DNA from 3 places in the Streptomyces sp. NPDC006544 genome. Region 3 is predicted to be linked to each of the others. Evidence: riboswitches for the same ligand, from Rfam matches in the RefSeq annotation. Region 3 holds a riboswitch; each other region holds the start of a gene.
What was found. A riboswitch is a leader RNA that binds a small molecule or an ion and turns the genes downstream of it on or off. The one in region 3 is predicted to bind thiamine pyrophosphate.
Positions count from the first base shown of each region.

Region 1: it holds a riboswitch for thiamine pyrophosphate, as region 3 does, so the genes downstream of both, thiC (phosphomethylpyrimidine synthase ThiC) here and ABZY44_RS13840 (thiamine ABC transporter substrate-binding protein) in region 3, are expected to answer to the same signal.
Region 2: it holds a riboswitch for thiamine pyrophosphate, as region 3 does, so the genes downstream of both, thiO (glycine oxidase ThiO) here and ABZY44_RS13840 (thiamine ABC transporter substrate-binding protein) in region 3, are expected to answer to the same signal.

Region 1 is NZ_JBEXOV010000017.1:26,279-36,605, reverse strand. It holds gene ABZY44_RS11165 (LacI family DNA-binding transcriptional regulator) at 1-232, shown strand, start outside; gene ABZY44_RS11160 (metallophosphoesterase) at 470-1,795, shown strand; gene ABZY44_RS11155 (hypothetical protein) at 1,944-2,762, shown strand; gene ABZY44_RS11150 (hypothetical protein) at 2,766-3,599, opposite strand; gene ABZY44_RS11145 (glycosyltransferase) at 3,856-4,980, shown strand; gene ABZY44_RS11140 (aldo/keto reductase) at 4,977-6,026, opposite strand; gene thiC (phosphomethylpyrimidine synthase ThiC) at 6,169-7,956, opposite strand; TPP riboswitch at 7,951-8,095, opposite strand; gene ABZY44_RS11130 (YibE/F family protein) at 8,135-9,592, shown strand; gene ABZY44_RS11125 (SsgA family sporulation/cell division regulator) at 9,801-10,250, opposite strand.
Region 2 is NZ_JBEXOV010000028.1:667-10,993, forward strand. It holds gene ABZY44_RS15725 (FAD-dependent oxidoreductase) at 1-1,253, opposite strand, end outside; TPP riboswitch at 1,362-1,474, shown strand; gene thiO (glycine oxidase ThiO) at 1,472-2,695, shown strand; gene thiS (sulfur carrier protein ThiS) at 2,692-2,892, shown strand; gene ABZY44_RS15740 (thiazole synthase) at 2,907-3,701, shown strand; gene pknB (Stk1 family PASTA domain-containing Ser/Thr kinase) at 3,810-5,705, shown strand; gene ABZY44_RS15750 (deoxyribonuclease IV) at 5,713-6,585, shown strand; gene ABZY44_RS15755 (DUF4396 domain-containing protein) at 6,679-7,224, shown strand; gene ABZY44_RS15760 (sulfite oxidase-like oxidoreductase) at 7,248-7,880, opposite strand; gene bfr (bacterioferritin) at 8,054-8,530, shown strand; gene ABZY44_RS15770 ((2Fe-2S)-binding protein) at 8,595-8,852, opposite strand; gene ABZY44_RS15775 (class II 3-deoxy-7-phosphoheptulonate synthase) at 9,025-10,327, opposite strand, start outside.
Region 3 is NZ_JBEXOV010000023.1:29,471-39,797, forward strand. It holds gene dprA (DNA-processing protein DprA) at 1-678, shown strand, start outside; gene whiG (RNA polymerase sigma factor WhiG) at 888-1,724, shown strand; gene ABZY44_RS13800 (helix-turn-helix domain-containing protein) at 1,787-2,344, shown strand; partial or broken gene ABZY44_RS13805 (M23 family metallopeptidase) at 2,446-2,964, opposite strand; gene rpsB (30S ribosomal protein S2) at 3,234-4,157, shown strand; gene tsf (translation elongation factor Ts) at 4,322-5,158, shown strand; gene pyrH (UMP kinase) at 5,321-6,100, shown strand; gene frr (ribosome recycling factor) at 6,215-6,772, shown strand; gene ABZY44_RS13830 (phosphatidate cytidylyltransferase) at 6,772-7,851, shown strand; gene rlmN (23S rRNA (adenine(2503)-C(2))-methyltransferase RlmN) at 8,010-9,122, shown strand; TPP riboswitch at 9,182-9,290, shown strand; gene ABZY44_RS13840 (thiamine ABC transporter substrate-binding protein) at 9,374-10,327, shown strand, end outside.

The DNA.
Region 1 (10,327 bases), on a different contig from region 3:
CAGCGAGTCCACCGTGTACGCCAACACCGAACCGCCCATCACCACCCTGTCCCTCAAACCGCGCCGCATCGGCACCGCCGTCGTACAACTGCTCATCGACGCCATCGAGGGTGTCGACACGGGGCGTCCCGTCGAACAGGTCATCCCGACCGAGCTGATCATCCGCACCTCCTCCCAGCGCAGGCAGCCCAGAACGACCGTCAGCCCGCCCCGTTCACCGGCACAGGACTGACCACCCCGACGCCCCCGACCGACCACCACGCCGGCCAACGGCGGGGCCAACCGGCCCCGCCGCGGATCCCGGCAACACCGATATCGGGAGAAATTGGTAGGAACAAGCAGCTCCGACCAGGATTCACCACCCCTGGTGCGTCACAGAGCGCGAGCTGCATTCCTATGATGGGCGCACGACATCACGGACCCTTGGCCCTGGAGGCAGGAGGGTCCGCAGGTGTACGGCAGCGCGACGGTGGTGGAGGGGTCGATGACTCAGGGGGCCGGTCAAGGACCCGCGGTGCGGACGGACACACAGCGGGACTTCCGGTTGCCTGTCGTCGAACCCGCCCCGCCCGCCGTGCACGGCGCACAGGCCGGGACGACGTCGGTGATCGCCGGACTGCCCGCCGACGCCCCCGTCTACGGCGCTTACCCCGCCTACTACGAGAACCCGCCCACCGTGCCCGCGCAGCAGGGCCACGGATACGGATACGGCTACGAAGCCCCGTACGCCACAGCCGCGGCCACGGGGACGGCCACGGCCGCGGGCGTCGGCCCGCACGCCACCACGAACCCCGCGGCGAACGGCGGCGCCCCCGAACCCGAGCCCGCCCCGGCCCACTCCCCCGGCGAAGCCGGCTTCGAGGACTACACCCCGACCCAGCGGGACCTGCCCGTCATCGTCCGCCCGCCCCTCGGCGGACCCGGCGACACCGTCCAGGTCCAGTACGTCCCCCAGGACTCCGTGGCCGACGGCCCGGGCCCGCTCTACGTCGTCGGCGACGTCCACGGCTACCTCGGCGAACTCGTCGCCGAGCTCCAGGCCCAGGGGCTCATCGACGCCGACCTCAACTGGTCCGCCGGCAATGCCCGGCTCTGGTTCCTCGGCGACTTCACCGACCGCGGCCCCGACGGCATCGGGGTCATCGACCTCGTCATGCGGCTCTCCGCCGAGGCCGCCGCCGCCGGCGGCTACTGCAAGGCGCTCATGGGCAACCACGAGCTGCTCCTCATCGGCGCCAAGCGGTTCGGCGACACCCCGATCGTCTCCGGCGCCGGCACCGCCACGTTCCAGGCGGCCTGGCTCCTCAACGGCGGCCAGCGCACCGACATGGAGCGCCTCCAGGACGTCCACCTGCAGTGGATGTCCCGACTGGACGCGGCCGTCCTGGTGGACGACCACCTGCTCCTCCATTCCGACACCACCGCCTACCTCGACTACGGCGACTCCGTCGAGGACGTCAACGACACCATCCACGAGCTCCTCAACCGCAACGACGCCGACATCACCTGGGACCTGTTCCGCAAGTTCACCAAGCGCTTCGCCTTCCGCAGCGAGGAGACGGGCCCGCAAGCCGTCCGTGAACTCCTCGGCACCTACGGCGGCACGCGCGTCGTGCACGGCCACAGCCCCATCCCGTACCTGCTGGGCGAAGTGGGCTCCGAGGACGGCGACGACTCGCGCGGCCCGGAGGTCGTCGGCCCGCACGTGTACGCGCAGGGCCTGGCCATCGCCATGGACGGCGGCGTGACGATGGCGGGCAAACTACTCGTCGTACAACTGCCGTTGAACGACTGAGGTTCGCCGGAGCAGGGTATTTCCGGAAAGCCCCTGTCACCGTACGGCGTGGGCGCTCTACCATCGCTCTATCCGCAGCAGGCTCTCCTCCGTTTGTGCCGGCGCCCGGGTCTACGCGGGCATACCGGCCTCCACGGAGCATCGGGGGATGCACATGACCAGCGCTCCGCACCTGCTCACCGAAGACCGCCCGGAGTTCGATCGGCTCCTCGACGAGGCGCTGCGCGCCGCGAACGACCGGCCCGAGCTCGCCACCCTGGGCGAACGGCTGAACGCCGAACAGTTGCGCACCATGGCCATGGGTGCCAGCGCGCTGCTGGTGGCCGCGGCCGCCGCCGAGTACGAGCACTACGTGAAGATCCGCAAGGAGCGGCAGGACGAGATCCTGTCCACGCCCGGAACGACCGCGCAAGAGGACGGCGGGCAGGGTGCGGGGGGCGGCGCGGGCGTCAGCGCCGTGGTCGCGGTCCTCGCGCCGGTCCTGGCCGGCACCGCCATGCTGATCTTCCTGCTGGTGGGCTACGTCCTGAAGATGATCGAACCCGAACCGGCGTTCGCCGACACCATGCTCACGGCGGGCTGGCTGTTCGGCGGACTCACGGCCGCCGCGCTGCTGTTCGCCGTGATCGGGCTGCTGGTGACGGCCGTCCGCAACAGCTCCACCGAGGTGGTGGCGGACGAGACCGAGGCGGCACCCGACGAGGTGTCACGGGCCCGGGAGGCCTGGCGCAACGCTCTGCTGGAGCGCGGCATCATTCCGTTCCTGCGGGACGCGCTGGCCGATCCGAGCGCGGTGACCTCGTACCCGACCCCCCGCACGCCGGGGGCCGGGCGCATCCCCAACCTGGGATACTCCCGGCCCGACTTCACCAGCCCCGGGGCCCCTTCAGAGGGTCCCCGTCCCGGTTACGCGTCTCCGGACTTCACGAGCCCGGACTTCGGCGGCCCGGAGACCGAGCCGGAGTGACCCTCAGTTGGCTTCCGCAAGTTCCGACGCGTCGATGTTCTTGACGGCCTTGGCACGGTAGTTGGCTTCGTCGGGCGTCTGGCGGAACTTGCCCCGAAGCGTGGCCGTACTGACGGGGTTGATCTGGCTCCACGTCTTGGTGCACGCGAGTACCGGATTGCCCATCACCACACCGGGGTTGCAGGTGGTCTCGTAGATCAGATTGCTGGTGGTCAGGACCTCGATCGAGACGAGGTTGGCCTGGGCGCCCACGGAGATGGCGCAGGCCCCGGCCGGGAAGGTCCCCGGCGGTGTACCGCCGTTCGTCAGGTCGTACCAGGTGAACGGCGCGATGGTGGGTGTGTTGCTCCGGATACCGGCGTAGGCCTTGCCGCCGGTGAGCACGGCGTTGATCTGCGTGGCCGCGTTCGGGTTGTACGAGTCGATGTCGGAGCACGGGCCCGCGGTACCGGTGGCGCCCGTCGCACCGGTCGCACCGGTGGCGCCCGTGGCACCGGTCGCACCGCGCGGGCCCGTGGGGCCGGTGGCGCCGCGCGGGCCGGTCGGCCCCTTGGGGCCGCGCGGGCCACGCGGCCCGGTCGGACCCACGTTGCAGTCGTCGTCGCCGTGGGCGAGCTGCCCGGTCCCGGCCACCGTCTCTGGCGCCGGGGTGCCGTCCGCCTTGCGCTGCACCGTTCTGCAGTCGTCCGGGCCCTCGGGTGCGCCGGTCAGCGCGACCGCCGGGGACACCATCCCCGCCAGCACCAGCGCCACCGAGGCGAGCGTGCCTCCCGCCAGCCAACCGGCCCGCCGGGGCAAGGGCCCCAGGTACGTACGGACCTTGTTCTCAAGATTCATTTACCGCTCCTCGCGCACACCGGATCGAATGGATCTGCGAAGTCCGTTGGCGTGACCGGGCTCCGCTGGGACATCCTGAGGAACGCGACACCAGGAGGACGCCCGGCTCGCCCGCCGGTCAGTGGAACGGCCCAGTGAACACCGCCACTTGGCGGTCAGGAGCAGGGCCACTCGGGTCCGCACCGGCGTGCCGCACCCGCCCGGCCGGGGGGCGTCCCTAGGGTCGGCCGCCGTGAAGCCGACCATTTGCCTCTGCATGATCGTGAAGAACGAGGCCGCCGTCATCGAGCGCTGCCTCGACTCCGTGCGGGACCTCATCGACACCTGGGTCATCTCCGACACAGGTTCCACCGACGGCACCCAGGACCTCATCCGCAACGCACTGCGCGGGATCCCGGGGGAACTCCACGAGGAGCCCTGGGTCAACTTCGGGCACAACCGAAGCCTCAATATCGGGCACGCCCGGGGGAAGGCGGACTATCTGCTGCTCCTCGACGCCGACCTCGTCCTGCGCCGCACCGGCCCGCTGCCCCCGCTCACCGCACACTCCTACATGCTGCGCCACGAAGGTGAGACCGAGTACCGGATCAAGCGTCTGGTCCGCGGCGACCTGCCCTGGCGGTACGAGGGCGTCACCCACGAGTACCTCACCTGCGACCGCCGCGACGAGAACGACCAGCGGCCGGGAGTGCAGGAGAACCTGGACGTCCTGGCCATCGAGGACCACGCCGACGGCGGCTCCCGTCACGACAAGTTCGAGCGGGACGCCCGTCTGCTCGGAGCCGAGCTCCAACGGGACCCCTCGAACTCCCGCACCGTCTTCTACCTCGCTCAGACACGTCGTGACATGGGCGACGCGGCCGGCGCCATCGAGCTCTACGAGCGTCGCGCCTCCATGGGCGGGTGGAACGAGGAGGTCTACTACGCCCTGCTCCAAGTCGGCTTCCTGCACGGCGAGTCCGGCGACTGGCCCGCTGCCATGGACGCCTTCACCCGAGCCTGGGAGTCACGGCCCGTCCGGTTGGAAGCCTGCTACGAACTCGCCTCCAGGCTCCGGCTCCTGGGCCGCCACCACACCGCGCACGCGATCACCCGGGCCGTACTGGACCAGCCGGTCCCGGATGACCTCCTCTTCGTCCAGCCCTGGGTGTACCGGTGGGGGCTGCTCTTCGAGCACTCCATCACCGCCTACTGGGTCGGCGACATGGCCGCCTCGCTCTACGCCTGCGACCGTCTGCTCGCCCTACCCGACCTGCCGGAGCTCTACCGCCGTCAGACGGAAGTCAATCGCGGCTTCGCGGCGAGCCACGTTTCACGTGAAACATCGGTCCCTGTTTCACGTGAAACATCGGAGCGGTCCACGGCCGCGGGCCAGAGCTAGCCGGCGGATCGGTCTGCCAACGCCCGCCTGCGCTGTGCGACATCCGTCAGCGACGGCGGGCGCCAGGCTCCATCGGGGTGGTACAGGTTCCGGCCGGGCTCCACGATCGCGTCGATCCGGTCAAGAGCCGCGTCCTCCAGGACCAGCCCGGCGCCCTTCACCAGGGCCTCCAGCTGCTCCATGGTCCGGGGACCGATGATCACCGACGTGACGGCCGGGTGGGCCAGAGGGAAGGCCACGGCCAGCTCCGGAAGCGTGCAGCCGAGGGAGTCGGCGAGTTCGACCAGCTGCTCCACCGCTTCCAGCTTCGCGACATTGCCCGGGATCGCGGGGTCGAAGCGGGCCGGCGTCAGCGCGGCTCGCCCGGAGGTGAGATCGACGTCACCACCGAGGCGGTACTTACCGCTCAGGAACCCCGACGCGAGCGGACTCCAGGTCAGGACGCCCATTCCGTAGCGCCGGGCCACGGGCAGTACGTCGGTCTCGATCCCGCGGGCGAGGATCGAGTACGGCGGCTGCTCGGTGCGGAACCTCGGCAGGGCCCGCCGCTCGGCGACGTGATGCGCCTCGACGATCTCCTGGGCCGGGAAGGTGGAGCAACCGAAGGCCCGTATCTTTCCCGCCCGCACCAGATCGCCGAGAACCGACAGGGTTTCCTCGACGTCCGTTCCCTGATCAGGTCGGTGCACCTGGTAGAGGTCGATCCAGTCGGTGTCCAGCCTCCGCAGGCTGTCCTCGACCTCGCGCACGATCCAGCGCCGTGAGTTCCCGCTGCGGTTGCGGCCCTCGCCCATCTGGAAATGCACCTTGGTGGCGAGTACGACATCGTCCCGCCGGCCCTTGAGGGCCTTGCCCACGATCGTCTCGGACTCACCGGCTGAGTACATGTCCGCGGTGTCCACGAAGTTGATCCCGTGATCGAGCGCGGCATGGATGATCCGTGCGCACTCCTCGTGATCGGGATTCCCCACCGCCCCGAACATCATCGTCCCGAGGCAATGCGCGCTGACCTCGATGCCGGTCCCACCCAGAATTCGGTATCGCATGCTCATGGATGCGCACTGTAGGAGCTGGAGCACACTCCAGCACAAGCCTCCTCCGCGGACCGGCGGTGAAAGGCGAAGCGCGACGGCCCGTGACTCCCCCCGGGGCCACGGGACGCCGCGCTCGGCTCGGGCAGGCGACCGGTCAGTCGGCCAGCGGCAGGTAGACCCGGTTGCCCGAGGCCGCGAACTCCGCGGACTTCTCCGCCATGCCGGCCTGGATCTCATCCGCCTTCAGGTCGCCGCCGTGCTCGCGCCGGATGTCCTGCGAGATCTTCATCGAGCAGAACTTCGGACCGCACATGGAGCAGAAGTGCGCGGTCTTGGCCGGCTCGGCCGGGAGGGTCTCGTCGTGGAACGAGCGGGCCGTGTCCGGGTCGAGGGCCAGGTTGAACTGGTCCTCCCAGCGGAACTCGAACCGCGCGTCCGACAGGGCGTCGTCCCACTCCTGGGCGCCCGGGTGGCCCTTGGCCAGGTCCGCCGCGTGCGCGGCGATCTTGTAGGTGATGACGCCGGTCTTCACGTCGTCGCGGTTCGGCAGGCCCAGGTGCTCCTTGGGCGTGACGTAGCAGAGCATCGCCGTGCCCCACCAGGCGATCATCGCCGCGCCGATGCCCGAAGTGATGTGGTCGTAAGCGGGCGCGACGTCCGTGGTCAGCGGGCCAAGCGTGTAGAACGGCGCCTCTTCGCAGATCTCCTGCTGGAGGTCGATGTTCTCCTTGATCTTGTGCATCGGGACGTGCCCGGGGCCCTCGATCATGGTCTGCACGTGGTGGCGCTTGGCGATCGTGTTCAGCTCGCCCAGTGTCTTCAGCTCCGCGAACTGCGCCGCGTCGTTGGCGTCCGCGATGGAACCGGGGCGCAGTCCGTCACCCAGCGAGTACGTGACGTCGTACGTCGCAAGGATCTGGCAGAGCTCCTCGAAGTTCGTGTAGAGGAAGTTCTCCTTGTGGTGCGCCAGGCACCACGCGGCCATGATCGAACCGCCTCGCGAGACGATGCCCGTCTTCCGGCGCGCGGTCAGCGGGACGTACGACAGCAACACGCCGGCGTGGACCGTCATGTAGTCGACGCCCTGCTCGGCCTGCTCGATGACCGTGTCCTTGTAGATCTCCCAGGTCAGGTCCTCGGCGCGGCCGTCGACCTTCTCCAGCGCCTGGTACAGGGGCACGGTGCCGATCGGGACGGGGGAGTTGCGCAACACCCACTCGCGGGTGGTGTGGATGTTGCGGCCCGTCGAGAGGTCCATGACCGTGTCGGCGCCCCACTTGGTCGCCCAGGTCATCTTGTCGACCTCCTCCTCGATGGAGGAGGTGACCGCGGAGTTGCCGATGTTGGCGTTGACCTTCACCAGGAACCGCTTGCCGATGATCATCGGCTCGATCTCGGGGTGGTTCACGTTCACGGGCATGACCGCGCGGCCTGCGGCGATCTCCTCGCGGACGACCTCGGGGGAGACGTTCTCGCGGATCGCGACGTACTCCATCTCCGGGGTGATCTCGCCCCGGCGGGCGTACGCGAGCTGCGTGACGGCGGCCCCGCCCCGGCCCCGGCGGGGCTGGCGCGGACGGCCCGGGAACACCGCGTCGAGGTTCTTGAGACCACCGCGCGGCGAAGTGTGCTTGATGCCGTCGTCCTCGGGGCGCGCGGGGCGGCCCGCGTATTCCTCGGTGTCGCCGCGGCCGATGATCCAGTTCTCGCGCAGCGGCGCGAGGCCCCGGCGCACATCGGTCTCGATCTGCGGGTCGGTGTACGGACCGGACGTGTCGTAGAGCGTCACGTCCTTGCCGTTGGTGAGATGCACTTGGCGAACCGGCACCCGGATGTCGGGGCGGGAGCCCGCCACATATCCCTTGTGCCAGCCGGGCTGGCGCTCGGTCTGGCCGTCGGCGTCCTGGCTGACGGCAGGCGTGTGTGCGTCCTGAATGGTCATGTGACCTAATCTCCCTACGCCGGCATTACCCGGTAACAGGTTCGGCGGTCGACGCAGCCTCCTCCCGTACGCATCTTCATGTGCGAACGGTGATCAGCGCCCTCTCAGCCCGGTGCTCCGAGCTCCCGCGTTGTGCAAAGTAGCCCCCACGCTAGCGTCATCTGTGGCGTGCTGAACAGTGGGCCCCCTCATCTCTTGCGATGATCGGCCGGTGACGTCCTCGCCGCAGCCCCTCACCGAGCCCACAGATCCCGATGGTCACACCGGCCACCTCCAACACCCGCACGCGGAGCCCGGACACCCGTCGGGACATGCGCCCGGCCACGCATCCGGGCACTCCCACGGGCATTCCCACAGCCACGGACCGGCGGCCCCCGTCTCCAAGCACCTGCGCAAGGTGATCGCGGCCGTACTGATCCCCTTCGCCGCCGCCGTCGTGATCGGCATGGCCGTGCTCTGGCCGGGCGGTGCCCCGGCCCACGAACGTTCCGGGGTCGGCTTCGACCGCCAGACCCAGCAGGGCGAGGTCGTCTCGATCCAGCAGGTCGACTGTAAATCGGTGAATGCCGCACAGGTGCCGGCCACCGGGGACACCTCCACGCCCGAGGGCCGCGAGGCCCTGGCCGAGCAGACGGGCGCGTGCAAGAAGGCCACGGTCGAGGTGAGCACCGGTCCGGACAAGGGCCGCGCGTTCGTCGAGATCGTCCAGCCCGGCGCACCGCGGCAGTTGACGAAGGGCCAGGAAGTGGTGGTCGCCTACGCCCCGGACGCGCCCCGCGACCTCCAGTACTCCGTGATCGACGTGAACCGTAAGTTCCCGATGGCCGTACTGGCCGGCATTTTCGCCCTCGCGGTCGTCCTCGTCGGGCGGATGCGCGGGGTGTTCGCGCTCATCGCACTCGTCGTCAGCTTCGGCGTACTGACCCTCTTCATCCTGCCGGCGATCCTTCAGGGTTCGAATCCGCTGGTCGTGGCGGTGGTGGGGGCGAGCGCGATCATGCTGATCGCGCTCTACATGTGCCACGGCCTGACCGCCCGCACCTCGGTCGCGGTCCTCGGCACCATCGTCTCGCTGGTGCTGATCGGCGTGCTGGGCTCGGCGTTCATCGACTGGGCGTTCCTGAGCGGAAACACCGACGACAACACCGGGCTGATCCACGGGCTCTACCCGCACATCGACATGAGCGGTTTGCTGCTTGCGGGTGTCATCATCGGATCGCTCGGCGTACTCGACGACGTGACGGTCACCCAGACGTCGGCCGTCTGGGAACTCCACCAGGCCGACCCGTCGATGGGCCCTCGCCAGCTGTACCGAGCAGGCATCCGGATCGGTCGGGACCACATCGCCTCGGTGGTCAACACCCTGGTTCTGGCTTACGCGGGCGCCGCGTTGCCGCTCCTGCTGCTCTTCTCGATCGCGAACAGCAGCATGGGCTCGGTGGCCAACAGCGAGCTGGTCGCGGAGGAGATCGTACGGACCCTCGTGGGCTCGATCGGACTGGTGGCCTCGGTTCCCGTGACGACGGCACTGGCCGCCCTCGTGGTCTCCGCCGACCGGGCGGAATCGCCGTCGCCGGCAGCCGCAGTGGCCGCGGGTCCGCTGCGCGGCGGCCGGGGCCGCCGCCGCAAGCGGTGAGCGGTAAGAGGTGAGAGGCGAGCACTGATCGGCGGACCGGCGGGCGCGGGCGGTCAGGTCGCGGGCGCGGTCCGTCGTACGGCACGGCGGGTCCGGAGCACTCGGCGTGCCGGCGCGCCGCTCCGTGGTGCGGTCTTCACGGTGTCGGCCCCCACGGTGTCGGTCCCGGCGCTGCGGTCCGTGTGGTGGGGCGTGCTGCTCGGCGCGGTCAGCCCGCGTTCTGCTCGTTCTGCTGCGATTCGGCGAGGATCTTGTCGAGCGCCTCGTCGAGGTTCTCCTCGAAGTCTCCGAGGTTGCGCTCCTGACCGAGCGGAACGATTCGGTCGGTGCGGTCGAGGAAGGCGACCAGCGGCGCCGCGCTCGCACGGAAGAGAGCCCTGTCCGAGCCCACCTGCAACCGGATGTGGACGTCGCACAGTTCCTCCGGATCGGTGGGGGCGATGTGGACGTCGCCGTCACCGCACGGCTTGTTGATGCCGTCGAGAAGCAGCTCCCGGCCGAACGCCCAGGTCACCGGCGCGTCTCCCGGAAGGTGAAAGGTCAGGCGGACTGCGTAGGGGTCACGAGCGTCGTACCGGAGTTCCACCGGGATCCGGAACGAGAGCTCCTCGGAAACGAGGAAGCTCATCATGACCTCTGCCTGTACCGAATCGCGCATTGCCTACCCCGCTGTAGTGGAAGTGGCCAGGAATGATCCCCCAGCGCCTCTTGACAAGAGTGGTGGAAGCGCATGCA
Region 2 (10,327 bases), on a different contig from region 3:
GCCACACCCGACTCGATGAGGCGCCTGCCCTGGGCCAGGTCGCGCGGTCGGCCCACCGCGAGGACCGCGGCCAGGGCGCCGTCCCGCAGCCAGCACACCGACCAGGTGTCGGCCGCGGGATCCCCGCGCCACAGCGGTGCGTCCGCGCCGCCGTGGTGGCCGGCGTACTGCACGAAACGGCCGAACTGCTCCGACCAGAAGTACGGGACCGGGTCGTAGACCGGGCCCGCCGGGCCGGGGGCCGCGGAGTCCGGGGCAGCCGCATCCGGGGCAGCCGAGTCCCGCGCCTGCGATGCGCGGGCCACGATGTCGGCGGCGACCGCCCTCGGGCCCTGCAGTGCGTTGTCCCAGTGGTGCACGAGCAGCCGCGCCCCGTACCGCGCCGACGGGAAGGAGGCGCAGTCGCCCACCGCGTAGACCCCGGGCACCGAGGTGCGCAGGTGGCCGTCCGCGACGACCGCCCCGTCCGGGCCCAGCTCGACCTCCGACCCGGTCAGCCAGTCCGTCGCGGGGCGGGCCCCGATGCCCACCACGACGGCTCCGGCCGCCAGCGCGCGCCCGTCCGCCAGCAGGACCCGGCCCGCCTCGACCGAGGCCACCCGCACGCCGGTCAGCAGGGAGGCGCCCGCCTGCGCGTACCAGCGCTCCATCGGCTCGGCGACCTCCGCGGGCAGGGCTCCGGCGAGCACCCGGTCGGCCGCCTCGACCACGGTCACCTCGCAGCCCGCCTCGCGCGCCGCCGTGGCGAACTCCGCGCCGATCCAGCCCGCGCCGACGACCACCACCGCGGATCCGGCCGCCAGCACGGGCCGCAGCCGGGCCGCGTCGTCCAGGGTGCGCAGCAGGTGCACGCCCGGGATCCCCTCGGCGCCGGGCAGGGTGAGCGGCCGCGCGCCGGTCGCCAGCACGAGGACCCCGTACGGGACCGGGCCCGCCTCGGTGTCCAGCTCGCGCTCGGCGGCCCGCAGGCCGGTGACCTCGACCCCGAGCCTCAGTTCGATGTCGAGCCCCTCGAAGTCGACGTCGAAGGCCGAGTCCTCGGCTTTGCCGAGGAGGACCGCCTTGGACAGCGGGGGGCGGTCGTAGGGCTGGTGGGGTTCGGCGCCCAGGAGGGTGACGGGGCCGGTCCAGCCCTGTTCCCGCAGGGCGACCGCGGTCTGCACCCCGGCCATGCCGGCGCCGACCACGACGACGGCGCGCTGGGTGTGTTCGGTCTGTTCCGTCTGCTCGCTCACCCGGCCCACCCTAACCATCTGACGGCCCGTCAGGAATAGCGGTCGGGCAGCGCGCGCCGCCCGGGCGGGCTCCGGGACCGGGGAGGCAGCCTTACCCGCCCCCGGCCCCGGCGTTACTCTGGCCACCGAACCTATCGCGGGAGTCCGGGCGCACCGGGCTGAGAGGGAGGCTGGCCGGCCTCCGACCGTACGAACCTGATCCGGGTCATGCCGGCGAAGGGAGGGGCTGGACGCCCATGCATCCATCCGTGCACACGACCGTGCATCCATCCGCGCACCCACCGAGGAAGAGCCGCAGTTCCGGCTACGACGTCCTCGTCGTCGGGGGCGGCATCATCGGCCTGGTCACCGCCTGGCGGGCGGCCCGCGCCGGGCTGCGCACCGCCCTCGCCGATCCGGCGCCCGGCGGCGGCGCCGCGCAGGTCGCGGCGGGCATGCTCGCCGCCGTCACCGAGCTGCACTACGGCGAGGAGACCCTGCTCGGCCTCAACCTCGCCTCCGCCGCCCGCTACCCGCAGTTCGCCGCCGAACTGGCCGACGCCAGCGGCGGCATGGACATCGGCTACCGCGCCTGCGGCACCCTCGCCGTGGCCCTCGACGCCGACGACCGCCTCCACCTGCGCGAACTGCACGCGCTCCAGCGCCGCTGCGGCCTGGAGTCGCAGTGGCTGACCGGCCGCGAGTGCCGCCGCCTGGAGCCGATGCTGGCCCCGGGCGTACGCGGCGGCCTGCGCGTGGACGGCGACCACCAGGTCGACCCCCGCCGGCTCGCGGCCGCACTGCTCGCCGCCTGCGAGCGTGCCGGGGTGTCCTTCCACCGGGCGACCGCGTCCCGGCTGCTGACCGGTGCCGACCGGGCGGTCGGCGCGGTCCTCGACGACGGGGACGCCACGGAGCTGCGTGCCGACCAGGTGGTCCTGGCGGCGGGCTCGCTCAGCGGCCGGCTGGACGGCGTGCCGCCGCAGGTCGTGGCCCCCGTACGGCCGGTGAAGGGCCAGGTGCTGCGGCTCGCGGTGCCGCCCGCGTACGCGCCGTTCCTGTCCCGGACCGTACGGGCCGTCGTGCGCGGCAGCCACGTCTACCTGGTGCCGCGCGAGAACGGCGAACTCGTCATCGGCGCCACCAGCGAGGAACTCGGCTGGGACACCACCGTCACCGCGGGCGGGGTCTACGAGCTCCTGCGCGACGCCCACGAGCTGGTGCCCGGCATCACCGAGCTCCCGCTGGTGGAGACCCGGGCCGGGCTGCGGCCCGGTTCGCCGGACAACGCCCCGCTGCTCGGCCCCACCGACCTGCCGGGCCTGCACCTGGCCACCGGGCACTACCGCAACGGGGTCCTGCTGACCCCGCTGACCGGCGACGTCATGGCGCAGCTGCTGACCACCGGCGAACTGCCGGAGATCGCCCGCCCCTTCACCCCGCGCCGTTTCGCCCTCACGCGACAGGAGTCGTACGCATGACCATCTCCGTCAACGGCGAGCCGCTCGAGGTCGAGGCCGGCACGATGCTCGCGGCCGTGGTCGCCACCCTCACCCAGGCCACCAGGGGCGTCGCCGCGGCCCTCAACGAAACCGTGGTGCCGCGCGGCCAGTGGCCCTACACCTCCGTGTCGGAGGGCGACCGCGTCGAGGTCCTCACCGCGGTCCAGGGAGGCTGATCCGGATGGCGGACATGTCGGACGACGTATTCACCCTGGGCGGCCGGACCTTCTCCTCGCGCCTGGTCATGGGCACGGGCGGGGCCCCGAGCCTGGACCTCCTGGAGCGGGCCCTGGCCGCGTCGGGCACGGAACTCACCACGGTCGCGATGCGGCGCCTCGACCCGACGGTCCAGGGCTCGGTGCTCTCCGTCCTGACCCGGCTCGGGATCGCGGTCCTGCCCAACACGGCGGGCTGCTTCACGGCGGGCGAGGCCGTGCTGACGGCCCGGCTGGCGCGCGAGGCCCTCGGTACCGACTGGATCAAGCTGGAGGTCGTCGCGGACGAGCGGACGCTGCTGCCCGACGGGGTCGAGCTGCTGGACGCGGCGGAGATCCTGGTCGACGAGGGCTTCACGGTCCTGCCCTACACGAACGACGACCCGGTGCTCGCGCGGAAGCTCGAGGACGTGGGGTGCGCGGCGATCATGCCGCTCGGGTCTCCGATCGGCTCCGGGATGGGCATCCGCAACCCGCACAACTTCGAGCTGATGATCGAACGGGCGGGCGTGCCGGTCATCCTCGACGCGGGGGCCGGGACCGCCTCGGACGCCGCGCTGGCCATGGAACTGGGGTGCGCCGCGGTCATGCTGGCCTCGGCGGTGACCCGCGCGCAGTCCCCGGTGCTGATGGCCGCCGCGATGCGGGACGCCGTTTCGGCGGGGCGCCTGGCCTTCCGCGCGGGCCGCATCCCGCAGCGCCGCTTCGCGGAGGCCTCCTCGCCGGTGGAGGGCCGCGCCGCCCTCGACCCGGAACGCCCGGCGTTCTGAGGCCCGCGGGGCCGCGGGCCGCGGCCCCGCGGGCGGTCACGTCACAGCTGCGCTGCAACCGTCCGGTACCCGGCTCGGACCCGAGCGCGGCCCTCGTAGAATCTCCGGGTGGACACGACCCTGGATGACCCCCTCGTCGGGCGGACGCTCGACGGCCGCTACCGCGTGGACGCCCGCATCGCGGCCGGCGGCATGGCCACGGTCTACCGGGCCGTCGACACCCGCCTCGACCGGATCCTCGCGCTGAAGGTGATGCACCCGGCCCTCGCGGCCGACGGCGCCTTCGTCGACCGGTTCATCCGCGAGGCCAAGTCCGTCGCCCGCCTCGCCCACCCCAACGTCGTGGCCGTCTTCGACCAGGGCACGGACGGGCCGTACACCTACCTCGCCATGGAGTACGTCTCCGGCTGCACCCTGCGCGACCTGCTGCGCGAGCGCGGCGCGCTCCAGCCCCGCGCGGCCTTCGACATCCTCGAACCGGTCCTCGCCGCCCTCGGCGCCGCGCACCGGGCCGGCTTCGTCCACCGCGACATGAAGCCCGAGAACGTACTGATCGGCGACGACGGCCGCGTGAAGGTGGCCGACTTCGGGCTGGTCCGGTCGGTCGACGCCGTCACGAACACCACCGGCTCCATCCTCGGCACCGTCTCCTACCTCGCACCCGAGCAGATCCAGAACGGGGTCACCGACACCCGCGTGGACGTCTACGCCTGCGGGGTCGTGCTCTACGAGATGCTCACCGGCAGCAAGCCCCACACCGGCACCAACCCCGCGCAGGTCCTCTACCAGCACCTCAACGAGGACGTCCCGCCGCCGTCGGCCGCCGTCCCCGGACTGTCCGCCGCGCTGGACGAGCTCGTCGCGTACGCCACCGCGCGCGATCCCGAGCTGCGCCCGTACGACGCGGCCGCGCTCCTCGGGCTGGCCATCGACGCCCGCGCGCAGCTCGTCGAGGCCGAGCTGGACGCCGCGCCGCCGCAGGCGCGGGCCGCCGAGCGGACCGCCGCCGAGGACCGCACCAGCGTGATCGCCCGGCCGGTGGAGCCGGCCGTCTCCCACACCTCCCGGCTCGCGTCCCCGCCGCTGCCGCCTGCCTCGTCGGGACCGCGGATACGCCGCCGCGGCATGCTGCTCGTCGTGGTCGGCGTCCTGCTCGCCCTCGGCTTCGGCACCGGCGTCTGGTACATCAGCTCGGGTCAGTTCACCAAGGTCCCCAACCTGCTCGGCAAGAGCGAGGCGGAGGCCAAGTCCCAGCTGTCGGCGGCCGGCCTCGGAGTGAAGCGGGTCGACCGGAAGTTCAGCAACGGCTTCGCCAAGGGGACGGTGATGAACACCGATCCCGCCGGCGGCAAGCGCATCCGCGGCAACGCCGCGGTCGTCGTCACCATCTCGCGCGGCCCCGAGGTCGTCGCGGTGCCCAACCTGAAGGGCAAGCCGCTGGAGGCGGCGAAGGCGGAGCTGACCTCGGCCGGTCTCGCCCTCGGGATCGTCACGCAGGCCTTCAGCCAGGACGTCGCCCAGGGCTCGGTGATCAGTACGGACCCGGCGGCGGACGGCCCGAAGCGCGCCCTCGACACCGCGGTCTCGATGGTGGTCAGCAAGGGCCGGCCGGTGCCGGTCCCGAGCGTCGCCGGCAAGCCCCTCGACCAGGCCAAGGCCGCTCTGGAGGGGCTCGGCCTGAAGGTGGAGACCTCTCCCGAGCAGGTCAATTCCCCCTCCCCCGCCGGTACGGTCGCCAACCAGTCGGTGGCGGCCGGCTCCCAGGCCGCGGCCGGCGACGCGGTGATGCTCACCGTGTCCAAGGGCCCCCGCCAGATCCCGGTGCCGGACGTCACCGGCCAGGAGGCGGACGCGGCCCGCAAGGCCCTGGAGGGGCTGGGCTTCAAGGTGAAGGTCGACAAGCCCTTCCCCTTCTTCAGCAACACCATCGAATCCCAGTCGGTACCCGGCGGCCAGAGCGCCGCCGAGGGCAGCACGATCACCATCAGGACCAAGGGGCTGTAGCACCGCCATGAGCCATTCGACACGCCGCAACCCCGTGGGCGGGCACGTCCCCGTGGCGGGCGGGCTGGCCTCGGTCGGCCTGGCCTACGCCCGCGAGATGGGCGCCGAGGCCGTCCAGGTCTTCGTCGCGAACCCGCGCGGCTGGGCCACCCCGGCCGGCAACCCGGCGCAGGACGAGCTGTTCCGTGCGAGCTGCGCGGCCGAGTCGGTCCCGGCGTACGTGCACGCCCCCTACCTGATCAACTTCGGCTCGCACACCGAGGCGACCGTGGAGAAGTCGGTGGAGTCCCTGCGGCACTCGCTGCGCCGGGCCCGGGCGATCGGGGCGCTCGGGGTGGTCGTCCACACCGGCTCGGCGACCGGGGGCCGCCCGCGCGAGGCGGCGTACGCGCAGGTCAGGGAGCACATGCTGCCGCTGCTGGACGAGCTGACGCACGACGACGACCCGTTCCTGCTGCTCGAGTCGACGGCCGGGCAGGGCTCCTCGCTGTGCTCGCGGACCTGGGACTTCGGCCCGTACTTCGACGCGCTCGACCACCATCCGAAGCTCGGGATCTGCCTGGACACCTGCCACGTCTTCGCCGCCGGGCACGACCTGGCCGAGCCGGGCGGGACGAAGCAGACGCTGGACCTGCTGGTGGACACCGTGGGCGAGGGCCGGCTGAAGCTGGTCCACGCGAACGACTCCAAGGAGGGCGTGGGCGCCCACAAGGACCGGCACGAGAACATCGGGCGGGGCCACATCGGCCGGGACGCCTTCGCGGAACTGTTCACGCATCCGGCGATGGAGGGCGTCCCCCTGATCACGGAGACTCCCGGCGGCAAGGAAGGGCACGCGGCGGACGTGGCACTGCTGAAGGAGCTCCGCGGTCTCGGATAGCCCGAGGAATACCCCAGGGGGGTATACGGTTGTGTCCTACGCCGACAGAGCCGCCGCTCGGGTCTTCCCGGGTCTTCCCATCAGGGGGTCGTCATGGAGCAGGCGCACGAGCACGAGCACGACCACCACCACCACCACGGACACGACGAGCACCACCGGCACCAGGGGCCCGACGGACACCCGGACGGGCACCGCACCGCGAAGGTCAGCTGGGCGACGGCGGCGAGGGCCACCCTGCACTGCCTGACCGGGTGCGCCATCGGCGAGGTGCTCGGCATGGTCATCGGCACCGCGCTCGGCTGGGAGAACCTCCCCACCACGGTCCTTGCCATCGCCCTGGCGTTCTTCTTCGGCTACGCGCTCACCGTCCGCGCGGTCCGCGCGGCCGGCGTGGACCTCCGTACGGCCGTCCGGGTGGCTCTGGCGGCGGACACCCTTTCGATCGCCGTCATGGAGCTGATCGACAACGGGGTGATCGTCCTGTGGCCGGGCGCCATGGACGCCGGGCTCTCGGACGCGCTGTTCTGGTTCGCCCTCGCGATCTCGCTGGCCCTGGCCTTCGTCGTCACGACCCCCGTCAACCGGTGGATGATCGGCCGCGGCCAGGGGCACGCCGTCGTCCACCGGTACCACCACTGAGCGAGGGGGCGCGGGCGGCGGAGCTACAGCTCGGGGCCGTCCCCCGGCTCCTCCTGGTAGGAGTAGCGCTGTTCCCGCCAGGGGTCCCCGATGTTGTGGTAGCCGCGCTCCTCCCAGAAGCCGCGGCGGTCCGCCGTCATGTACTCGATGCCGCGGACCCACTTGGGGCCCTTCCACGCGTACAGGTGCGGCACGACGAGCCGCAGCGGGAAACCGTGTTCGGCGGTGAGCAGTTCACCGCCCTGGTGGGTGGCGAAGAGGGCCCGCTCGGAAGAGAAGTCCGCGAGGCGCATGTTGGAACTGAAGCCGTACTCGGCCCAGACCATCACGTGCGTGACCTGGGGGGACGGCGGAGCGAGACCGAGGATCGCGCGGGTGAGCACCCCGCCCCACTCGGCGCCGGTCATGCTGAACTTCGTCACGCAGTGCAGGTCCGCGACGACGGAATCGAACGGCAGGGCCGCGAACTCCTCGTGGTTCCAGCAGTGCTTCTCGCCGTCGGCGGTCGCGCCGAAGACGCGGAACTCCCAGCGGTCCGGCTTGAACTTGGGCACCGGCCCGTAGTGGGTGACCGGCCAGCCTCGCTGCAAACGCTGCCCCGGGGGAAGCTCCAGCTGCTCTGATCCCGGAGATTCCCGGCTTTCCGGCTGACCCATGACTCCATGGTGACAGACGTGGCGGGGTGGTCACGACCAGGTACGGGCCGATTCGGGCAAGTCACGGCAACTCCCACTAAGGAGGCACTTACTGGACTGCCTCGGGCGGCGGTGCGAGGATGCGCGCACCTGCCCAGTCACATTGCTGACATTGCTTGGAAGGAGCCTCTGCGATGCAGGGCGACCCCGAGGTCCTCGAGTTCTTGAACGAGCAGCTGACCGGCGAGCTGACGGCCATCAACCAGTACTGGCTGCACTACCGCATCCAGGACAACAAGGGATGGACCAAGCTCGCCAAGTACACGCGTGAAGAATCCATCGACGAGATGAAGCACGCGGACAAGATCACCGAGCGCATCCTGATGCTCGACGGTCTGCCGAACTACCAGCGCCTCTTCCACGTGCGCGTCGGCCAGACGCTGACGGAGATGTTCCAGGCCGACCGGCAGGTCGAGGTCGAGGCGATCGACCGCCTCAAGCGCGGTATCGAGGTCATGCGCGGCAAGGGCGACGTCACCTCGGCGCGGCTCTTCGAGGAGATCCTCGAGGACGAGGAGCACCACATCGACTACCTCGACACCCAGCTCGAGCTCATCGAGTCCATCGGTGAGGCGCTCTACATCGCGCAGCTCATCGAGCAGCCCAGCTGACCGGTCCGCCGGGCGGTTGACGCCGGGGGCCTGCGCCCTGCCGGGCCGCGGGGCGGTGGAGGTGTCAGGCCGCTTCCGCGAGTACGGGCGGGGCCACCAGCTCCGAGTCGGCGGCGAGCACGGCCGCCGCGTTCCCCTTCTCCAGCAGCTCACGGCGCGGGCAGGCCCCGCGCCCGAGGAGGCCCTGGATGGTGCGCACGCAGGAACCGCAGTCGGTGCCGGCCTTGGTGGCCGATGCGATCTGGCGCGGGGTGCAGGCCCCGGCGGCCGCGTGGTCCTTGACCTGCTTGTCGGTGATCCCGAAGCAAGAGCAGACGTACACGCGGTTCACCTCCCTGACAGGAACGGTTCGGCGAGCCATCCCGTATTCGGTGAGGCTTACCTAACCGTACCGAAAGTTAGGCAACCCTAAAACCCCTGGCGACGACGATGGGGCGCGGATCACATCGATCCGCGCCCCATCGTCGTCGAAAGCTACAGCGTGAAGATCGCGCCTACTGGTCGCGGTACATCTCGGCCACCAGGAACGCCAGGTCCAGGGACTGGCTGCGGTTCAGGCGGGGGTCGCAAGCCGTCTCGTAGCGCTGGTGCAGGTCGTCGACGAAGATCTCGTCGCCGCCGCCCACGCACTCGGTGACGTCGTCACCGGTGAGCTCGACGTGGATGCCGCCCGGGTGGGTGCCGAGGCCCTTGTGGACCTCGAAGAAGCCCTTGACCTCGTCGAGCACGTCGTCGAAACGGCGCGTCTTGTGGCCGGAGGCCGCCTCGAAGGTGTTGCCGTGCATGGGGTCGGTGACCCACACGACGTTCGCGCCGGAGGCGGTGACCTTCTCGACCAGTTCGGGGAGCTTGTCGCGGACCTTGTCGGCGCCCATGCGGACGACGAAGGTCAGCCGGCCCGGCTGGCGGTCGGGGTCCAGGCGGTCGATGTACGTCAGCGCCTCGTCCACCGTGGTGGTGGGGCCGAGCTTCACGCCGATCGGGTTGGCGATCTGCGAGCAGAACTCGATGTGGGCGTGGTCCAGCTGGCGGGTGCGCTCACCGATCCAGACCATGTGGCCGGAGGTGTCGTACAGCTTGCCGGTGCGCGAGTCCGTACGGGTGAGAGCGCCTTCGTAGTCGAGCAGCAGCGCCTCGTGCGAGGAGTAGAACTCGACCGCCTTGAACTCGGCCGGGTCGGTGCCGCACGCCTTCATGAAGTTCAGCGCGTTGTCGATCTCCCGCGCGAGCTGCTCGTAGCGCTGCCCGGAGGGGGAGGACTTCACGAAGTCCTGGTTCCAGGCGTGCACCTGGCGCAGGTCGGCGTAACCGCCGGTGGTGAAGGCGCGCACCAGGTTCAGCGTGGAGGCGGACGCGTGGTACATGCGCTTCAGCCGCTCGGGGTCCGGGATCCGGGCCTCTTCGGTGAAGGGGAAGCCGTTGACCGAGTCGCCGCGGTAGGTCGGCAGGGTGACGCCGTCGCGGGTCTCGGTGTCCTTGGAGCGCGGCTTGGAGTACTGGCCCGCGATGCGGCCGACCTTGACGACCGGCACGGAGGCCGCGTACGTCAGGACGGCGCTCATCTGGAGCAGCGTCTTCAGCTTGGCGCGGATGTGGTCCGCGGAGACGGCGTCGAAGGCCTCGGCGCAGTCGCCGCCCTGCAGCAGGAACGCCTCGCCCTTGGCGACGGCTCCCAGACGGGTGCGCAGCTGGTCGCACTCACCCGCGAAGACGAGGGGAGGATACGACTCGAGGTCCGCGACGACAGCGCGCAGGGCCTCGGCATCGGGGTACGAAGGCTGCTGCGCCGCGGGGAGG
Region 3 (10,327 bases):
GCCCATCGCGGCGCCCTCGCCGCCGGCGGCGCCACGGCAGCCGTGCTGGCCTGCGGAGTGGACGTGCCCTACCCGCGCGGGCACGCCGGACTGCTCGGCCGGATCGCCGCGCAGGGGATCGTGCTCGGGGAGCTCCCGCCGGGCAGCCACCCCACGCCGAGCCGGTTCGTCCTGCGCAACCGCGTCATCGCCGCGCTGACCCGGGGGACGGTCGTCGTGGAGGCGGCCCACCGTAGCGGATCCCTGGTCACCGCCCGCCGGGCCCTGGCGCTGGGGAGGTTCACCATGGGCGTCCCCGGCCCGGCCACCAGCGGGCTCTCCGCCGGGGTGCACGAACTGCTCCGTGCCGAGGCGGTGCTGGTCACGGACGCGGCGGAGGTCGTCGAGCTCGTCGGTGCGATGGGCGAGCTGGCCCCCGAGCGGCGCGGGCCGGTGGTCGCCCGGGACCTGCTGGACCCCCGGGCGGCCCGGGTGCTCGAGGCGCTCCCGGGCGGCCGGACCGCCGATCTGGAGGAGGTGGCCCTTGCCACGGGCAAAAGCACCGATGAAGTCATCGGCAGACTGTACGAACTTCACTCTCTGGGGTTCGTCGAACGGCAGGGCGACGGCTGGCAGTTGACCCCGCGGCGGCCGAGAGGAGGCGCACAAACCGGAGGGACCCGGCGAGGCGGTCGTTGACCTGGGGCGTTCCGGTGGAAGAGTGAAGCCGATGAGAGACGCGGTCTTCCCGATGGCAGCCGCCGGGACCGTGCGCCGAGCGCCGGTCCCGGGTCGCCCGTGCGAGCCGGGGCGCCCTTGCGGGCCCGCGCGATCCCGTACTCTTCGCGCACCGCGACACTTCCGTCACGCTACGCTCCCAACGAATCCGGCTCCGGCAAAGGCGAAGCATGCCCCAGCACACCTCAGGGTCTGACCGCGCTGCGGTGCCCCCCGCTGCGCGCGGCAGCGAGCGGTCCACCGCCCCCTCGTCCCTGGAGGTGCTGTGGCGCTCGTACAAGGACTCGGGTGACGAGCGGCTGCGGGAGCAGCTGATCCTGCACTACTCGCCCCTGGTGAAGTACGTGGCCGGGCGGGTCAGCGTCGGTCTTCCGCCCAACGTGGAGCAGGCCGACTTCGTCTCCTCCGGGGTCTTCGGGCTGATCGACGCCATCGAGAAGTTCGACATCGAACGGTCCATCAAGTTCGAGACGTACGCGATCACCCGGATCCGGGGCGCGATGATCGACGAACTGCGCGCGCTGGACTGGATCCCCCGCTCGGTGCGGCAGAAGGCGCGGGCCGTCGAGCGCGCCTACGCCACGCTGGAGGCGCAGCTGCGGCGCACGCCGACCGAGCACGAGGTCGCGGGGGAGATGGGCATCGGGGTCGAGGAACTCCACGCGGTCTTCAGTCAGCTGTCACTGGCCAACGTGGTCGCCCTGGAAGAGCTGCTGCACGCCGGCGGGGAGGGCGGCGACCGGCTCTCCCTGATGGACACGCTGGAGGACACCGCGGCCGACGACCCGGTGGAGGTGGCGGAGGACAGGGAGCTGCGCCGGCTGCTCGCGCGGGCCATCAACACCCTGCCCGAGCGGGAGAAGACGGTGGTGACCCTCTACTACTACGAGGGCCTCACGCTCGCCGAGATCGGCAACGTCCTCGGCGTCACCGAGAGCCGCGTCAGCCAGATCCACACCAAGTCGGTGCTACAGCTGCGGGCGAAGCTGGCCGACGTCGGCCGCTAGCGTGCGGAGGCCTTGCGGCACCTCCGTAGAGTGGACGCGTGCCCAGGATTCGAGCGGCCTCCGTGGCCGAGCACCGGTCGATGCAACGCGGCTCCCTGCTGGACGCCGCGCGTTCCCTGCTGTCCGAAGGGGGGACGGAAGCGCTGACCTTCCCCGCCCTCGCCGAGCGGACCGGTCTCGCCCGGTCCTCCGTGTACGAGTACTTCCGCTCGCGCGCGGCCGTCGTCGAAGAGCTCTGCGCGGTGGACTTCCCCGTGTGGGCCGCCGAGATCGAGGCGGCGATGTCCGAGGCCGGGACGCCGGAGGCGAAGATCGAGGCGTACGTCCGCAGCCAGCTGGGTCTGGTGGGGGACCGCCGGCACCGCGCCGTCGTGGCGATCTCCGCCAGTGAGCTGGACGCGGGTGCGCGCGAGAAGATCCGCGCGGCGCACGGGGGGCTGATCGCGATGATCGTCGAGGCCCTGGGGGCACTCGGGCAGACCGAACCCAGGCTGGCGGCCATGCTGCTCCAGGGGGTCGTGGACGCCGCCGTCCGCCGTATCGAGGCCGCCTCCGGCGAGGATCCGTCCGTGGTCACGGACGCGGCCGTCGCCATGGCACTGCGGGGCGTCCGGGGGTAGTCCCCCGCGGGGACGGCTTCGGGTGGGACGGGGGCCGCCCCCGGGTCCAAGGGGAGCAGGCGCGGTGTCGGCCGGGGGGTGAGGGCCAGGGGATTGAGGTACGCCTCGCCCCGCAGGAGGCCCCAGTGGAGGCAGGGGCGCGCGCAGTGGGAGCCGTCCGTGAGGACGGCCACCACCTGGCCCGCCGTGACGCCGACGCCTTCCGCCACCAAGGGGCGGACCGGTTCGTACGTCGTGCGCAGGCCGTTCGGAAGGGTCAGGGAGAGGACTCCGCGGCCCGCGACCTGCCCGGCGTAGTGGACCCGGCCCGGGCCGACCGCGCGCAGCTCCGCGCCCACCGGGGCTGCCAGGTCCACCCCGCGGTGGCCGGCCGCGTACGGGGTCGGGGGCGGGTCCCACCAGCGGACCACCGCGAGCGGGGCGGGGAGCGGGCGCGCCGCTGTGACGGGAGCCGCGGCCGAGGGGGATCCGAGGGGGTCGGCGGGCGGTGAAGCCCCCGCGGATCCGGAGGGCCCGCTGGATCCCGAGGACCCCGAGGACCCCGCGAGGCCCAGGGGGGCCGTCGCCGGGGCGACCGTGAGTGACAGCGTCAGCAGCAGGCCGAGCAGGAGAGTCGTCATACGGCCCAGGGTCCCGCCCGCGGGCGGTTCGCCGCCGGGCCTGTGGACAACCGGCACCCTGTGGACAACCGGAGGCCCGAGGACAACGCGTCACCCGGCATACCACCGGGTCCCGTACACTTCTTGTGGCGATCCGGGTCACCGGGTCGACTTCGCACGCCCCAGCACCGGCCGCTCAGGCCGGGTCACAGCGCCTCTCGGTCCCCTTCGTCGGGGGCAGGGCGCGACAGGGGTGTCAGGAACCAAACCGAGAAAACAAGGAGATGGCCATGGCCGTCGTCACGATGCGGGAGCTGCTGGAAAGCGGCGTCCACTTCGGTCACCAGACCCGCCGCTGGAACCCGAAGATGAAGCGCTTCATCTTCACGGAGCGCAACGGCATCTACATCATCGACCTGCTCCAGTCGCTGTCGTACATCGACCGCGCCTACGAGTTCGTGAAGGAGACCGTCGCCCACGGCGGTTCCATCATGTTCGTCGGTACCAAGAAGCAGGCCCAGGAGGCCATCGCCGAGCAGGCGACGCGTGTCGGTATGCCGTACGTCAACCAGCGCTGGCTGGGTGGCATGCTCACCAACTTCTCCACCGTCTACAAGCGCCTCCAGCGTCTGAAGGAGCTTGAGGCGATCGACTTCGACGACGTCGCGGCGTCGGGTCTCACCAAGAAGGAGCTCCTGGTCCTCTCTCGCGAGAAGATCAAGCTGGAGAAGACCCTCGGTGGTATCCGCGAGATGTCGAAGGTCCCCAGCGCCGTCTGGATCGTCGACACCAAGAAGGAGCACATCGCCGTCGGTGAGGCGCGCAAGCTCCACATCCCGGTCGTCGCGATCCTCGACACCAACTGCGACCCCGACGAGGTCGACTACAAGATCCCGGGCAACGACGACGCGATCCGCTCCGTCGGTCTGCTCACCCGCGTGATCGCCGACGCCGTCGCCGAGGGCCTCATCGCCCGTTCCGGTGCCGCGACCGGCGACTCGAAGCCGGGCGAGAAGGCCGCTGCCGAGCCGCTCGCCGAGTGGGAGCGCGACCTCCTCGAGGGCGAGAAGAAGGCCGACGACGCCGAGGCCGCTCCGGCCGAGGCCGCTGTCGAGACCCCCGCCGCCGAGACCGAGGCCGCTCCGGCCGCCGAGGCCGAGGTTGTCGCCGAGCCCGTCGTCGAGGCCCCGGCCGCCGACGCCGAGCAGGCCTGACCCACTGAGAGCGCCCGGCGTTCACGCGCCGGGCACTCGCAGCACGGGCGATGACGGCGGGGGAGGGCCGCGCCACGAGCGCGCCTCCTCCGCCATCCCCCAGCTACCGCTGGGAGGGGCCCCCAGCCCGTAGATCTACGACTTCGAGAGAGAATCACAGACTCATGGCGAACTACACCGCCGCTGACGTCAAGAAGCTCCGCGAGCTCACCGGCGTCGGCATGCTGGACTGCAAGAACGCGCTGGTCGAGGCCGACGGTGACGTCGACAAGGCCGTCGAGGCGCTCCGTATCAAGGGTCAGAAGGGCGTCGCCAAGCGCGAAGGCCGTTCTGCCGAGAACGGTGCGGTCGTCTCCGTCATCTCCGACGACAACACCTCCGGTGTTCTGGTCGAGCTGAAGTGCGAGACGGACTTCGTCGCCAAGGGCGACAAGTTCCTGGCTGTCACCAACCAGCTGGCCAACCACATCGCCGCGACCTCCCCGGCCGACATCGAGGCGCTGCTCGCGTCCGAGATCGAGCCCGGCAAGACCGTGCAGGCGTTCGTCGACGAGGCCAACGCCAACCTCGGCGAGAAGATCGTCCTGGACCGCTTCGCGCAGTTCACTGGCGGTTACGTCTCGGCGTACATGCACCGCACGATGCCCGACCTGCCGTTCCAGATCGGTGTCCTCGTCGAGCTCGACAAGGAGAACGCCGAGGTCGCCCGCGGCGTCGCGCAGCACATCGCCGCGTTCGCGCCGAAGTGGCTCTCCAAGGACGACGTCCCGGCCGACGTGGTCGAGTCCGAGCGCCGCGTCGCCGAAGAGGTCACCCGCGCGGAGGGCAAGCCCGAGGCCGCCCTCCCGAAGATCGTCGAAGGCCGTGTGAACGGTTTCTTCCGCGACAACACCCTGCTCGGCCAGGCCTACGCCCTGGACGCCAAGAAGTCCGTCCAGAAGGTTCTGGACGAGGCCGGTGTCAACCTGGTGCGCTTCTCGCGCATCAAGGTCGGCATCTGAGTCCGTCCGTACGCGACGGACACCGGACCCCGGTAGGGTCTGAAGCAGTCGCCCGCGTTCGCGCAGGACGACCGCAGATCTGACGAGGAGGCCATTGCCGTAGAGGGAACCGCAAGGACCCACCGGCAATGGCCTTCTTCGTATGTGCACGAGGAGATCTCCATGAATCAGGGCGTGGACACCCACACCGTTCCCGACGACAAGAGCGACCAGGACAAGAAGGGCCGCCGCTTCATGCTGAAGCTGTCGGGCGAGGCCTTCTCCGGTGGCGGAGGACTGGGCGTCGACCCCGACGTCGTCCACGCCATCGCGCGCGAGATCGCCGCGGTGGTCCGCGACGGCGCCGAGATCGCCATCGTGATCGGCGGCGGCAACTTCTTCCGCGGCGCCGAACTCCAGCAGCGCGGCATGGACCGGGCGCGGTCCGACTACATGGGCATGCTCGGCACCGTCATGAACTGCCTCGCACTCCAGGACTTCCTGGAGAAGGAGGGCATCGACTCCCGGGTCCAGACCGCCATCACCATGGGCCAGGTCGCCGAGCCGTACATCCCGCTGCGCGCCGTGCGACACCTGGAGAAGGGCCGCGTCGTCATCTTCGGCGCCGGCATGGGCATGCCCTACTTCTCCACCGACACCACGGCCGCCCAGCGCGCCCTGGAGATCGACGCGGAAGCCCTGCTCATGGGCAAGAACGGCGTCGACGGGGTCTACGACTCGGACCCCAAGAAGAACCCCGACGCCGTGAAGTTCGACGCGCTGGAGTACAGCGAGGTGCTCTCCCGCGACCTCAAGGTCGCCGACGCCACCGCCATCACGCTGTGCCGCGACAACAAGCTGCCGATCCTGGTCTTCGAACTGCTCGCCGAGGGCAATATCGCCCGCGCGGTCAAGGGTGAGAAGATCGGCACGCTCGTGAGCGACCAGGGCACCCGGACCTGAGCACTCCGGACCTGGGCACTCCGGGTCCGAGCACCCGCCGCCGGTCCGAGCCCCGCGGGGCCGCGCCGGCCCCGCCCGCCCGAACCATCCATTTCTGACATGCAGGAGCACGTGGTGACCGAAGAGATCCTCCTCGAGGCCGAGGAGAAGATGGAAAAGGCCGTCGTCGTCGCCAAGGAAGACTTCGCCGCGATTCGCACCGGTCGTGCGCACCCGGCGATGTTCAACAAGATCGTGGCGGAGTACTACGGCGCCATCACGCCCATCAACCAGCTCGCCTCCTTCTCGGTTCCCGAGCCGCGCATGGCGATCGTGACCCCGTTCGACAAGAGCGCCCTGCGCAACATCGAGCAGGCCATTCGCGACTCGGACCTCGGTGTCAACCCGAGCAACGACGGCAGCATCATCCGGGTGACCTTCCCCGAGCTGACGCAGGACCGCCGCAAGGAGTACATCAAGGTCGCGCGCACCAAGGCCGAGGACTCCAAGGTGTCGATCCGCGCCATCCGCCGCAAGGCGAAGGACGCCCTCGACAAGCTCGTCAAGGACAAGGAAGCCGGCGAGGACGAAGTGCGCCGCGCCGAGAAGGAGCTCGACGACACCACCGCGAAGTACGTCGCGCAGGTGGACGAGCTGCTCAAGCACAAGGAAGCCGAGCTCCTCGAAGTCTGATGAACGACTCTTCCTGGCAGCCGGAGCCGGTTCCGGCGGGTCCCGCATACGATGCGCAGGTGGGCCCGCACACTCGGCCCATGCCCATCGTGCCCGATGCCGCCGGCCGTGACTTCGACGACCGGGAAGCACGCGATCGGGGGGCCGCCGCTGACGGCGGCTCCCTCTTCCGCGCCGAGACGCCGCCGCAGGAGCCCATGCCCAGCCCCCCGTCGCCCCCGCCTTCGTCGGCGCCGCAGGACCCCACTCCGCCGCCTCAGAAGAAGCGCGCGGGACGGGATCTGCGGGCCGCCATAGGGGTCGGCGTCGGCCTCGGAGCGGTGATCTTCGCTTCCCTCTTCATCGTCAAGGCGGTCTTCGTCGGCGTCGTCGTCGTGGCGGTCGTCGTCGGCCTGTGGGAGCTCACCTCCAGGCTCCAGGAGAAGAAGGGCATCAAGGCCCCCCTGGTGCCGCTCGCGATCGGCGGCGCGGCGATGGTCATCGCCGGGTACGTCCGCGGGGCCGAGGGCGCCTGGGTGGCCATGGCCCTGACGGCGCTGGCCGTCCTGGTCTGGCGGATGACCGAGCCGCCCGAGGACTACCTCAAGGACGTCACCGCCGGCATCTTCGCGGCGTTCTACGTGCCCTTCCTGGCCACGTTCGTCGCGATGCTGCTCACCGCCGACGACGGGCCGCAGCGGGTCGTCACCTTCCTGGTCCTGACCGTGGTCAGCGATACCGGGGCCTACGCGGTGGGCTGGCGCTTCGGCAAGACCAAGCTCGCGCCGCGCATCAGCCCCGGCAAGACCCGCGAGGGCCTCCTCGGAGCGGTGGCCTTCGCGATGGTGGCCGGCGCGCTGTGCATGGAGTTCCTGATCGACGGGGGCTCGTGGTGGCAGGGCCTGGTCCTGGGCTTCGCGGTAGCCGTCAGCGCCACGCTGGGCGACCTCGGCGAGTCGATGATCAAGCGCGACCTCGGCATCAAGGACATGGGCACGCTGCTGCCCGGCCACGGCGGCATCATGGACCGGCTGGACTCGCTGCTTCCCACGGCTCCGGTGGTCTGGCTGCTGCTCGCCGCCTTCGTCGGCGCCGGCTGATCCGGTCGGCGCGGCTCCCGGCCGCGGGCTCCTCATCGGCGGAGCTCCGCCGGGTGGGGGCGGCGTACGACGGAAGGCTTCGGCAGGGCCGGGGCGGTTACTCTTGAAGGGCGTGCTGCTTCTGCGGCGCGCCTTTCGTCTTACAAGGAGTACCTGCCATGGCCCGCCCTGTTCCGGGAGAGCTCACTTTCGTCGCCCCCCGTGGAGCGAAGAAGCCGCCCCGGCACCTCGCCGACCTCACCCCCGAGGAGCGCCGGGAGGCCGTCGCCGCGATCGGTGAGAAGCCGTTCCGGGCCAAGCAGCTCTCGCAGCACTACTTCGCCCGGTACGCGCACGACCCGGCGGAGTGGACCGACATCCCGGCCGCGTCCCGCGAGAAGCTCCAGAAGGAGCTGCTGCCGGACCTGATGAACGTCCTGCGGCACATCTCCTGCGACGACGACACCACCCGCAAGACGCTGTGGAAGCTGCACGACGGCACGCTCGTCGAGTCCGTGCTCATGCGCTACCCCGACCGGGTGACCATGTGCATCTCCTCGCAGGCCGGGTGCGGCATGAACTGTCCGTTCTGCGCCACCGGCCAGGCGGGCCTGGACCGCAACCTGTCCACCGCGGAGATCGTCCACCAGATCGTCGACGGCATGCGCGCGCTGCGCGACGGAGAGGTCCCCGGCGGTCCGGCGCGCCTGTCGAACATCGTCTTCATGGGCATGGGCGAGCCGCTCGCGAACTACAACCGCGTCGTCGGCGCCATCCGCCGGCTCACCGACCCGGAGCCCGACGGCCTGGGCCTGTCCCAGCGCGGGATCACCGTCTCCACCGTCGGCCTCGTCCCGGCCATGCTGCGGTTCGCCGACGAGGGCTTCAAGTGCCGCCTCGCCGTCTCCCTGCACGCCCCGGACGACGAGCTGCGCGACACCCTCGTGCCCGTGAACACCCGCTGGAACGTGCGCGAGGTGCTCGGCGCGGCCTGGGAGTACGCGGAGAAGTCCGGCCGGCGGATCTCCATCGAGTACGCCCTGATCCGCGACATCAACGACCAGGCCTGGCGGGGCGACCTGCTCGGCAGGCTGCTCAAGGGCAAGCGCGTGCACGTCAACCTGATCCCGCTGAACCCGACGCCCGGTTCGAAGTGGACCGCCTCGCGGCCCGAGGACGAGAAGGCGTTCGTGGAGGCCATCGCCCGCCACGGCGTGCCGGTGACCGTGCGTGACACCCGTGGCCAGGAGATCGACGGGGCGTGCGGCCAGCTCGCGGCCTCGGAGCGCTAGTTTCCGCCAGTGAAAGGGCGCATTCGGCCGCGGGGTACCCTGTGGCCGAACCAATTTCATATTTCCGACAGGGGAGCGCCACAGCGCTGAGAGTGCGGTAACCGTCACCGCAGACCCTCTGAACCTCGCCCCGGTCATTCGGGGTAGGAAGTTCGGTCACCACTCAAGCTGTTGCGCCCTGCCCGGCGTCCGATCGACAGAGCGCCGGGCAGGGCCGCGTCTTCTCCTGGACATCCCAGGAGGAATCACCAGTGAGCACCACCAAGAAGCTCGCGGGCGTCGCGCTCGCGGCCGCGCTCGGCGTCAGCACGCTCAGCGCCTGCGGCGGCAAGGCCGAGGACAAGTCCGGGGGCGACGCCCCCGGGTCCAAGACGATCACCCTGGTCTCGCACGACTCCTTCAACGTGACCGACACGGTCCTCAAGGAGTTCGAGCAGCAGAGCGGTTACAGCGTCAAGGTCCTGAAGTCGGGCGACGCCGGCGCCGCGCTGAACCAGGAGATCCTGACCAAGGGCTCCCCGCGCGGCGACGTCTTCTTCGGCGTGGACAACACGCTCCTCTCCCGCGCACTCGACAACGGCATCTTCACGCCGTACGAGGCCGAGGGGCTCGCCGGCGTGAAGCCCGAGTTCGTGCTCGACAAGGAGCACCGCGTCACCCCGGTCGACTCCGGTGACATCTGCGTCAACTACGACAAGGCCTACTTCGCCGACAAGAAGCTCGCCCCGCCGCAGACGCTGGACGACCTCGTCAAGCCCGAGTACAAGGACCTGCTGGTCACCGAGAACGCCGCGACCTCCTCGCCCGGCCTCGGCTTCCTCCTCGCCTCCGCCGGCAAGTACGGCGAGGACGGCTGGAAGGACTACTGGAGCAAGCTCAAGGCCAACGGCGTCGAGGTCGTCGACGGCTGGGAGCAGGCCTACAACGAGCGGTTCTCCGGCTCGGCCGGCGGCAAGAAGGCCAAGGGCGACCGCCCGCTCGTCGTCTCCTACGCCTCCAGCCCGCCGGTCGAGGTCCTCTACGGCGAGCCGCAGCCGGCCGAGGCCCCCACGGGCGTCGCGACGGGTACCTGCTTCCGGCAGACCGAGTTCGCGGGCCTGCTGAAGGGCGCGAAGAACGTGGAGGGCGGCAAGGCGCTCCTCGACTTCCTGATCTCCAAGAAGTTCCAGGAGGACATGCCGCTCCAGATGTTCGTGAACCCGGTG